3 regions of the Bacillus cereus group sp. N8 genome follow, and region 2 is predicted to be linked to each of the others. Evidence: riboswitches for the same ligand, from Rfam matches in the RefSeq annotation. Region 2 holds a riboswitch; each other region holds the start of a gene.

Region 1 (3,290 bases), on a different contig from region 2:
TTTCTGTTTGGCATAGCCAACGACTTTTTATCCCGCTAAAGCCCGATTGGTGAGAGCTAATAATCAGTGGGGAGGAACACCCTCCCACTGATTAAAGTTTCACTTTATAAAACGTCACTTACTTATTTGTTACCGAGTTCTTCCGCTAAACCGATTAAAATTCCTTCGGTTCCACGAATGTAGCAGAGTCGATACGAGTCCTCGTACTGAACTACTTCGCCAACGAGCTCTGCACCATGCTTAGTAAGTCTGGATACCATTTCGTCAATGTCCTCAACGGTGAACATGACACGCAGATAACCGAGAGCGTTTACAGGAGCTGTCCGATGATCTGCTATAGTAGGTGGGGTGAGAAATCGTGAAAGTTCAATTCGGCTGTGGCCATCTGGCGTAACCATCATAGCAATCTCTACGCACTGAGAACCGAGTCCAGTTACGCGACCAGCCCATTCACCTTCGACAGTGGCTCGCCCTTCGAGGTTCAGGCCAATCTCTTCGAAGAAAGAGATTGCGTCATTAAGGGATTCTACAACGATGCTGACATTGTCCATTCTTAGTAATTTGTTTTTTGTCATAGTCTTTATCTCCTTATGTGTAAAAATTTATCCCGCTATTTGCAGGTAGTAAGATTCCCACCTCAAAATTCGGCGAATGCGAGGAAGTTAGGTGGTAGATAACTGCCCAATTGTTGAAGAGAACGACTTGCTTCTATTTTTTAACAATTTTATTATTTTTCAAACGACTTTATTTTAAACTAAATAACCTTTTTCTCACTTTCCACTATGCAAACAGCTTTCTATTTATATAGGAAGGAAATAGATTAATATAATTTGTTGTAAGTTTTACTGGCGGAAATTAGCTCATTTGCACTAAAGGCTCAATTTTCGCCATAAATGATTGATGTAGTGCTTCCACACCATCTACTAAGTGAATTCGATCAATGACAACTGATACTTTAATTTCAGATGTACTTACCATTTTAATATGAATACCGTCTTCTTTTAAAGTAGTGAACATATTTGCAGCGACACCTGGGTTAGATACCATACCTGATCCTACAATTGATACTTTTGCTAAATGATTTTCATATTCCACAGATTCATAGTGAAGTGCTTCTTGATTTTGTTCCAATACTTCTAATGTTTCTCTTAAATCATTAGAATGGATTGAGAAAGAGAGGTGAACAGTTCCTTCATTTGTAATACTTTGAATAATAATATCTACATTAATATGTGCCGCTGCTAACGTAGAGAAAACTGTTGAAAGTGCACCTTGTTCTAACCCTTTAATTGTGACGCGTGTAATGTTATCCTCAAATGCAATACCTTTAACGATTGATTGTTGTTCCATGTTACATTCTCCCCTTACAATTGTTCCGTTTTCTTGTTCCATACTTGATCGTACTTCTAAAACTACATTATGATTTTTAGCAAATTCAACAGCGCGTGGGTGTAACACGCCAGCACCGAGATTGGCAAGCTCTAACATTTCGTCATAAGAAATTTCATCTAATTTATAAGCAGTTTTTACAACACGTGGATCAGTCGTATATACGCCGGTCACATCCGTATAAATATCACATTTTTTTGCTTTTAATGCCGCTGCTAATGCAACAGCAGTCGTATCGGAGCCACCGCGGCCAAGTGTTGTAATTTCATTTTCTTCACTTATTCCTTGGAAACCAGCTACTATAACAATCGTGCCTTTAGTAAGATAGGACTGAATACGATCAGTATTAATGTCAGTAATCCGTGCACTACTATGTACAGATTCAGTCGTAATACCAGCTTGCCATCCTGTTAATGAAATTGCATTATAACCTTTTGTTTGTAGTGCCATTGTTAATAGTGAAATGGTTACTTGTTCTCCTGTAGATAGGAGTATATCCATTTCACGTTTACTTGGATTTTCAGTAATAGCGTTAGCAAGTGCGACAAGTTCATCTGTACTTTTTCCCATTGCTGAAACGACAGAGACAATGCTATGTCCTCGTTCATATTCTTCAATAATTAAGCTTGCTACATGTTGAATGCGTTCGACGCTTCCAACAGAAGTACCGCCAAACTTTTGTACAATCGTTTCCATTACGAATTCCTTCTTTCGTCCATTTTTAAGAATAGGTTAGGACATATACAAATCCCAATATTCCTGTAGTTACCAGAGAGAAAAACAAAAAACACCATCTCAAATAAGTGAGGATGGTGCTGTTACAGGAAAAGGGAAACAGAAAACGGAGCTAATAAAAAAACCGCCAAAAAAGGAATATCATAAAGATGATATCTCTTTTTTGTAGATAGCTCTTCACACGTACATGTCTGTACATATGACAGTTCTGTTTCTATTCGAAAACAGCCCCAATTGATAAATGCAGAGAAATTTATCAATTTCGGCAACACTTCCTTTCTTCTAAATTCATAGACATCTCTGTGTCTCCTTTAGAATACTTATAAGCGTTGCGACCTCTATCTCACGTTTTAGGCGAGAGTGTTTGATTTATGAAGTTGTTGGTAACATTTGTTTTATAATAATTTAAATTTTTCAGGGAATCAAGTGTTTTATATATTTTTTAAAAATTCTATCTTTTTTGAAGGTTAGTTTGTGAAAAGTGTAGCAAAATAAATTCGTTGCATGTACATTAAAAATATAGAGCATGGGAGGTGGAAGGATGGGCAAGAAAAAGCCTATTTATGTAGCGATAGAAATGAAAACAACAATGGAGAAATTATGGAAATATACGCAAGAACCGGACCTACATACAGAGTGGGATGCACGTTTTACAGAAATCTCGTATTTGGAGAAAAAGGAGGGGGAGCCGCAGAAGTTTTTATATAAAACGAAGATTGGTTTCGGACTTGAAATAGCTGGAGAAGGAGAATCGATAGGTGAAGTAAGAAAAGAAACTGGAGAGCGCATTTCTTCTTTAAAATTTTGGACAGACAATCAATTATCACTTATACAAATCGGGCGTGGTTATTGGAAATATACACCGAATGAAGAACATATTTATTTTGAGACGAAATATGATTATGATACAAGGTTTGGTCGTATAGGAAATGTGATAGATTCATATGTTTTTCGACCTTTATTTGGCTCTGCGACTGCTTGGAGTTTTGATGCTTTAAAATTATGGTTAGAAAAGGGACTTCATCCTAAGTTGTTAATTAGAAGAACGATGACGTATTGGCTCGTTTGCTTTTTATTTGCCTTCGTATGGTTATATCAAGGGATTGTACCGAAAGTGATTTTTACTCATCCAGAGGAACTGAAGATGCTTTCTGAGTTAATCGGAT
Region 2 (3,290 bases):
GAACAAATAAGCTGGATTTGGGTATTTTCTCTCATGCTCGGTGGTATTGTTGCCGCACCAATTGCCGCATGGTTAGTACGCATCGTTCCGTCGCATTTACTTGGCGTACTCGTTGGCGGACTTATTATCTTTACGAATATACGTACATTACTTACATCATTTAAAGTTGATCCAACTATTATTACACTTTCTTATGTTGCAGTTGGTCTTGTCGTTATTATCTCCATTTTCATTTCTGTTCGTAACCATTCAAAGTATTCGAAACAAGCGACGAATAGCTATCCAACAGATCAAAAACAAATGCTGCCATAATTAATAATAATACCGCCCGATTTACTTCGAGCGGTATTTTTTATTTTTCTATTTTCCAATTGACCATCGTTTCAGTACTATTTACTCTTTTCATATGTAATTTCTCTAATACACGAATGGAGCTATAGTTATCAAGGAGTGTCTCCGCTATAATCGTTTCCACTTCCCCTGTTTGAAAAGCCCATTTCATTAATTCACTAACTGCTTCTGTTGCATACCCTTTATTCCAATATTTCTCAATAAATCCATAACCGATTTCTACCCTATGTTCCTCGTTTGGTTTCCCTTTAAATCCTATATCACCTAGAACAACATCATCCTCTTTCCGAATAACATACCACGGGCCCCACGGTAATAAAGACTCATCTTGTTTTACATTTCCTATATGTCCTACAATATGCGGGCCGCTATTGTAGCCTTGATTTTTCGCAATTTGAATCCATTCTTCCGTACACGGTACTATATGTAATCTTTCCGTTTCTAATTTCATAATAATGTCCCCTTTTCAATTAAACAATATTTCAATTTTACCAAAAATAAAAAGAATATTCATTCTATTTATCAGATTTATACTTATTTTTTGAAACAAATGTAAGGAATAATCCTCTTTTGATAGTTATGTCGAATTATATTTTCTGAATTTTCTTTTAATTTTAAAGGGTTTTTCATTATTTTTTGCGAAACATTTGTATAACAATTTTTTCTTTGCTTATTGCTACATAACAGTAGGTTCGGGTGGAGTTTTGCAAGCGTTTCCTATACAATAACCGATATTTTTTGACTTTTCCTAACAAAATTCCTTGCAATATATTCAGAAAATCATTACAATTGCCATATATTAAAAATCATAGCAATGAATAAATCCTCATCAATCCGATGAGGTAGAGGTTGCAACTTTTAAGAGTAGAACGGCCGAGACACAGAGAATGTCACCGACTCTGTTTGAAAGGAAAAGTTGCCGAAGTTTATATTTCATCTCTGGAAATATGAGCTGGGGCTGTCTCCGAAAGGAACAGAACTGTCACGTTTACAAAATTACCGTGTAGACGTGGGGTGCTATCTTAACGGAAGGGTATGATGGGGGTGGTTATTTGTGAAACGTTCCGCCTAATTCTTTTGGCGGTTTTTTGTATTTTTCTCCCCCGCTCCTTCCTATCTTACTAGAAAAGGAGTGTTGAACATGAATAGCGCAACGAATCAAGCTACCTCTAAAAAGCAAACTACACAAGGACAAGGTGAATTAAAACGCGGATTAAAATCTCGTCACCTTACGATGATTTCTCTCGGTGGTACAATCGGTACCGGATTATTTCTTGCCAGTGGTGGTGTTATCCATTCAGCTGGTCCTGGCGGTGCATTAGTCGCATATGCCGCAATTGGAATTATGGTTTATTTTTTAATGACAAGCTTAGCAGAACTCGCAGCTTACATGCCTGTTACTGGATCTTTTAGTACGTATGCAACAAAATTTGTTGATCCATCACTTGGCTTTGCACTTGGATGGAACTATTGGTATAACTGGGCGATTACGATAGCGGCGGAACTCGCAGCGGTAACATTAATTATGAAATTTTGGTTCCCAGATACCCCTTCTCTTATTTGGAGTGGACTTTGCTTAGCTATTATTTTTCTCTTAAACTATTTATCTGTTAAAGGTTTTGGTGAATCTGAATATTGGTTCGCACTTATTAAAGTAGTTACTATTATTATCTTTTTAATTGTCGGCTTTATGATGATCTTTGGAATTATGGGCGGCGAAGCTGTCGGTTTTAAAAACTTCACTGTTGCAGATGCACCATTTAATGGCGGTATCATGGCAATTATCGGTGTATTTATGGCTGCTGGTTTCTCATTCCAAGGAACTGAATTATTAGGAGTGGCTGCTGGTGAAACTGCTGATCCAGAACGCAATATTCCAAAAGCAATTCGTTCTATCTTTTGGCGCATTATATTATTCTATATTTTAGCAATTCTCGTTATCGGTTTATTAATTCCTTATACGACTGATAGCCTTGCAGCAAGTGATGTAACAGTAAGTCCATTTACACTAGTATTTGAAAAAGCGGGCGTTGCCTTCGCTGCTTCTGTTATGAACGCTGTTATTTTAACTGCAGTACTTTCTGCTGGTAACTCTGGAATGTATGCATCAACTCGTATGCTTTGGGATTTAGCTCGTCAAGGAAAAGCACCAAAGTTCTTAGGCAAATTAGATAGCCGTGGTGTACCTGTTAACGCATTAATCGCAACATCAGTTGTTGGTAGCGTTGCTTTCATCGCTTCTTTATACGGTGACGGTGTTGTATACATTTGGTTATTAAATGCTTCTGGGATGTCAGGATTTATTGCTTGGGTAGGAATTGCTATTAGTCATTACCGTTTCCGAAAAGCTTATGTTGCACAAGGGAAAGATTTAAAAGATTTACCGTATAGAGCAAAATGGTTCCCGTTCGGTCCAATCTTTGCATTTACACTTTGTGTTATCGTTATTTTAGGACAAAACTACGGAGCATTTATGGGAGCATCTATCGATTGGAACGGTGTACTCGTTTCTTACATCGGTTTACCACTCTTCTTAGTACTGTGGTTAGGATATAAATTTACTAAGAAAACGAAAGTAATTCCACTTGATAAATGTGAACTAAAATAAAATAAAATAAAACGAGCAAACAAATTTGTTTGCTCGTTTTTTATTGCAATTCATCTCCCTTCCCTATTGCCACTGTTTTTGCGATAATAGAGGAAATATACATAAAGGTTGGGATTACATGAACATTCGTATTACTAATGAAGCAAAAGCTGCTATACATAGATTAGAACGTGAAGACAAAAAGATTATTCGCATTAGAGGGACGATGACGAACTCTTGTAGCATTTTCGTTGATGTCGATTTAATTTGGGATACATATAATGCGGATGATGTTGTATATGAAGATGCACATCTTATCGTACAAATGGATTCATTCACGACAGATTACACT
Region 3 (3,290 bases), on a different contig from region 2:
CGCATAGCAAAGCGCGATCACTGCGACTATACCATCTGTAATTCTTGCCCGCATTTCATTTTTATACGTTTCACCAGTTGCGACTAGTTTTAACTGGAAGATTGGTGAGACGAGATATGGAATGAGGTAGGCCAGTGTTGATACGGTAATAACGAATGTATAAGCTTCTGCAATTGTTCCTGATAATGTTGAGAATAAGAACACTTGCGACATAATGTTTGTTAATCGTAGTGAATGAATTGGACTTCCTTTTTTATTTGTTTTCGCGAAGAAGGAAGGGAAGAAACCTTCTTTTGCTGCTTGATAAGGTACTTCTGAGCTTAATAAAATCCAGCCTAAGATGGAACCGAATAGGGAAGTAAGAGCAAGTAATGCCATAAGTTTCCCACCGCCATGACCCATTGCAGCGTTTAATGCATCTGCTAATGGACGTTCCGAAGCTTGTAATTTATCAACGTGAAGTACACCCATTGTTAAAATTGTAATTCCTAGGTAAATGGCAACTGTAATTAGTAACCCTGCAACTGTTGCACGCTTTACTGTTTTTGGAGAAGTAGCACGATTTGATAAAAGAACTGCTGATTCAATTCCGATAAATGCCCAAAGCGTTGTAAGAGCCGCTAAATTCACTTGTGAAAGGAGACCGTGTGATACGCCTTCTTTATCGATCATCGGTGTGTACCATTGTCCAAACTTTGAAGCTTCGAACGCAAATAACGTAACGACAATGAATAGAAGGAATCCAGTTACTTTCGTTGTTGTTGCTAAGAAGTTTAGTTTCCCAGCTCCGCTTACACCGTTTGTTAATATTAAATGAGTTCCCCAAAGTAAGACGGAACAAATAGTAAATGTAATGAGCTTTCCAACTTCTATATCGAACGAGCCGATTGAAAATAATAGTCGCGTATCTTTCATAATCGGGAAGAAGAGTGATAAATATCCCGCGAAAGATGTAATGATGGCAACGTTACTTGCCCAGTTTGCAACCCAATATCCCCATACCATGCTGAAACCAGCCATTTTCTTTCTTTTTGGTGTTGAGAATAAAGCATATGCATGACTTTGTGGTCCTGTCGTTAAATCAGGACGACGAATTGCTAAATTACCGAAAACAAGAGCTAGCATTAAAACACCAAACCCTGTTGTTAACCAAGCTAAAGTGACACCGAGTGGGCTTGCTGTTTGTGCCAACGTACTTGGCACCATGAAAATACCAGCGCCAACCATGTTACCGACAACGAAAGCTGTTAGTACCCAAAAGCCCCATTTTTTTTGTTGCATAGAAAATACCTCCAAAGTTAGTATAACCAAGTCAAGCGAGGAGATATGTATGTCTTCCGAAGTCAGGAAGAGAAGTCCCAAACAAAACAAAAAAAGCACGTAATTTGCCGCTACATGCTTTCTATCTTATAAGAAACCCACGACATACCTCTCGATAGCTCTCCACAAACGGAAACGTTTGTGACAGTTCTGCACTTATTAAATGCAGACCCAGCAAGCGTGCATGGTGGACACGACTTACTTCGGCAATCATTCCTTTCTCATTTCTTCATCAATGCCACTACATCTCCTGAAATGATACTCTTAATGACTGCAACCTCTACCTCACCGAGATACGAATGAGGATTTAAATATTAAATTAACGTATTTAAGAGTAACAAATGTATTTTTATACGTCAATGGATATAGCAATAATCAGATTATAGAGAAGAGTTTGTGATTAAAAGGGAGAGGGATTATTATGTAATATCGAATTTTCATAATATAATAAATGTTATTGGCGCTAGAAGATTGAGAAGGGGATGAATTATATGTCTGCATGTAATAAAAATTCAGTAATAGGTGTACTAGACTCGGGAGTTGGGGGATTAACAGTTGCGAGTGAAATTATAAGACAATTGCCTAAAGAGAGCATTTACTATATTGGTGATAATGAGCGTTGTCCGTATGGGCCAAGAAGTGTAGAGGAGGTACAATCTTTCATATTTGAAATGGTTGAGTTCCTCAAGCAGTTTTCATTAAAAGCTCTAGTGGTAGCATGTAATACTGGTGCAGCTGCTGCATTGACTGATTTGCAAGAAGTACTATCCATTCCAGTTATTGGTGTTATACATCCGGGAGCAAGAGCTGCAATTAAAGTGACAAAGAAAGGGAAAATCGGGGTAATTGGAACTGTAGGTACGATAAAATCTAATATGTACGAAAAAGCATTACACGAACTTGATACATATTTGGAAGTGCATAGTCATGCGTGCCCGACTTTAGCTACAGTTGTAGAAAATCACTTAGAAGATACAGCATATGTAACGCAGCAAGTAAAACAAGCTTTACTGCCATTAACGAAAGAAGATATAGATACGTTAATTCTTGGGTGTACGCATTATCCACTTTTAGAGTCCTATATAAAAAAGGAGTTAGGAGAGGCTGTGACGATTATTAGTTCTGCAGAAGAAACAGCGATAGAGTTAAGCACAATTTTACAACACAAAGGAATTTTGTCGGACAATCTGAATCCGAAGCATCGATTTTTTACAACAGGCTCTGTTTCATCATTTGTACATATTGCCGAGCGATGGCTAGGGTATCAAATTTCTGTAGAATATGTGAATTTACCTATGGAGAAACAACTCGTGAACTAAATTGTATAAAAAGAAGCTGATCTAAAACTAGATCAGCTTCTACATATAAGATTAAACTAAGTTTAATACAGTTACTTTTTCACGTGTCATAGACTCAAGGCTCTTACGAATACCTTGTGCGCCCATACCTGAACCTTTTACACCGATGAATGGGAAGTGGTCAGGGCCGCGCTCTGTGCGTCCGTTAATTTGAACAGAACCAGTTTCGATTTTGTTAGCAATTGCAAATGCTTTGTTAATGTCTTTTGTGAAGACACTTGCTTGCAAGCCGAACTCTGATTTGTTAGCAATTTCAATTGCTTGCTCATCTGAAGAAACACGGATGATTGGAAGGATTGGGCCAAATGGCTCTTCCCAAGCAACTTTCATTTCTTCTGTTACGTGGTCGATTAATGTTGGGTAAATTAAGTTACGCTCACGTTTGTTACCGATAACGATCGTTGCACCTTTTTCTACAGCATCATCAACTAAACCTTGAACGAAGTCAGCAGATTTATCGTCGATTAATGGAACGATTGTGCTGTCTTGTTCTGGAGATCCAACTGATAGTTCAGCTACTTGCGCTTTTACTAAGTCAACAAGCTCGTCCGCTACGTTTTCGTGTACAAGTACACGTTTAATAGCTGTACAACGTTGACCAGAGTAAGAGAA

The links. A riboswitch is a leader RNA that binds a small molecule or an ion and turns the genes downstream of it on or off. The one in region 2 is predicted to bind lysine.
Region 1: linked by a shared signal. The riboswitch ahead of JDS80_RS04410 (aspartate kinase) and the one ahead of JDS80_RS17905 (amino acid permease) in region 2 are both predicted to bind lysine.
Region 3: linked by a shared signal. The riboswitch ahead of JDS80_RS22050 (amino acid permease) and the one ahead of JDS80_RS17905 (amino acid permease) in region 2 are both predicted to bind lysine.

What each region holds. Positions count from the first base shown of each region.
Region 1 is NZ_JAEHBK010000002.1:69,841-73,130, reverse strand. It holds gene JDS80_RS04415 (VOC family protein) at 123-575, opposite strand; gene JDS80_RS04410 (aspartate kinase) at 856-2,085, opposite strand; lysine riboswitch at 2,287-2,473, opposite strand; gene JDS80_RS04405 (DoxX-like family protein) at 2,666-3,290, shown strand, end outside.
Region 2 is NZ_JAEHBK010000012.1:36,804-40,093, reverse strand. It holds gene JDS80_RS17915 (sulfite exporter TauE/SafE family protein) at 1-312, shown strand, start outside; gene JDS80_RS17910 (GNAT family N-acetyltransferase) at 353-802, opposite strand; lysine riboswitch at 1,187-1,379, shown strand; gene JDS80_RS17905 (amino acid permease) at 1,493-2,959, shown strand; gene JDS80_RS17900 (iron-sulfur cluster biosynthesis family protein) at 3,078-3,290, shown strand, end outside.
Region 3 is NZ_JAEHBK010000019.1:28,045-31,334, reverse strand. It holds gene JDS80_RS22050 (amino acid permease) at 1-1,281, opposite strand, end outside; lysine riboswitch at 1,429-1,611, opposite strand; gene racE (glutamate racemase) at 1,812-2,639, shown strand; gene gapN (NADP-dependent glyceraldehyde-3-phosphate dehydrogenase) at 2,691-3,290, opposite strand, start outside.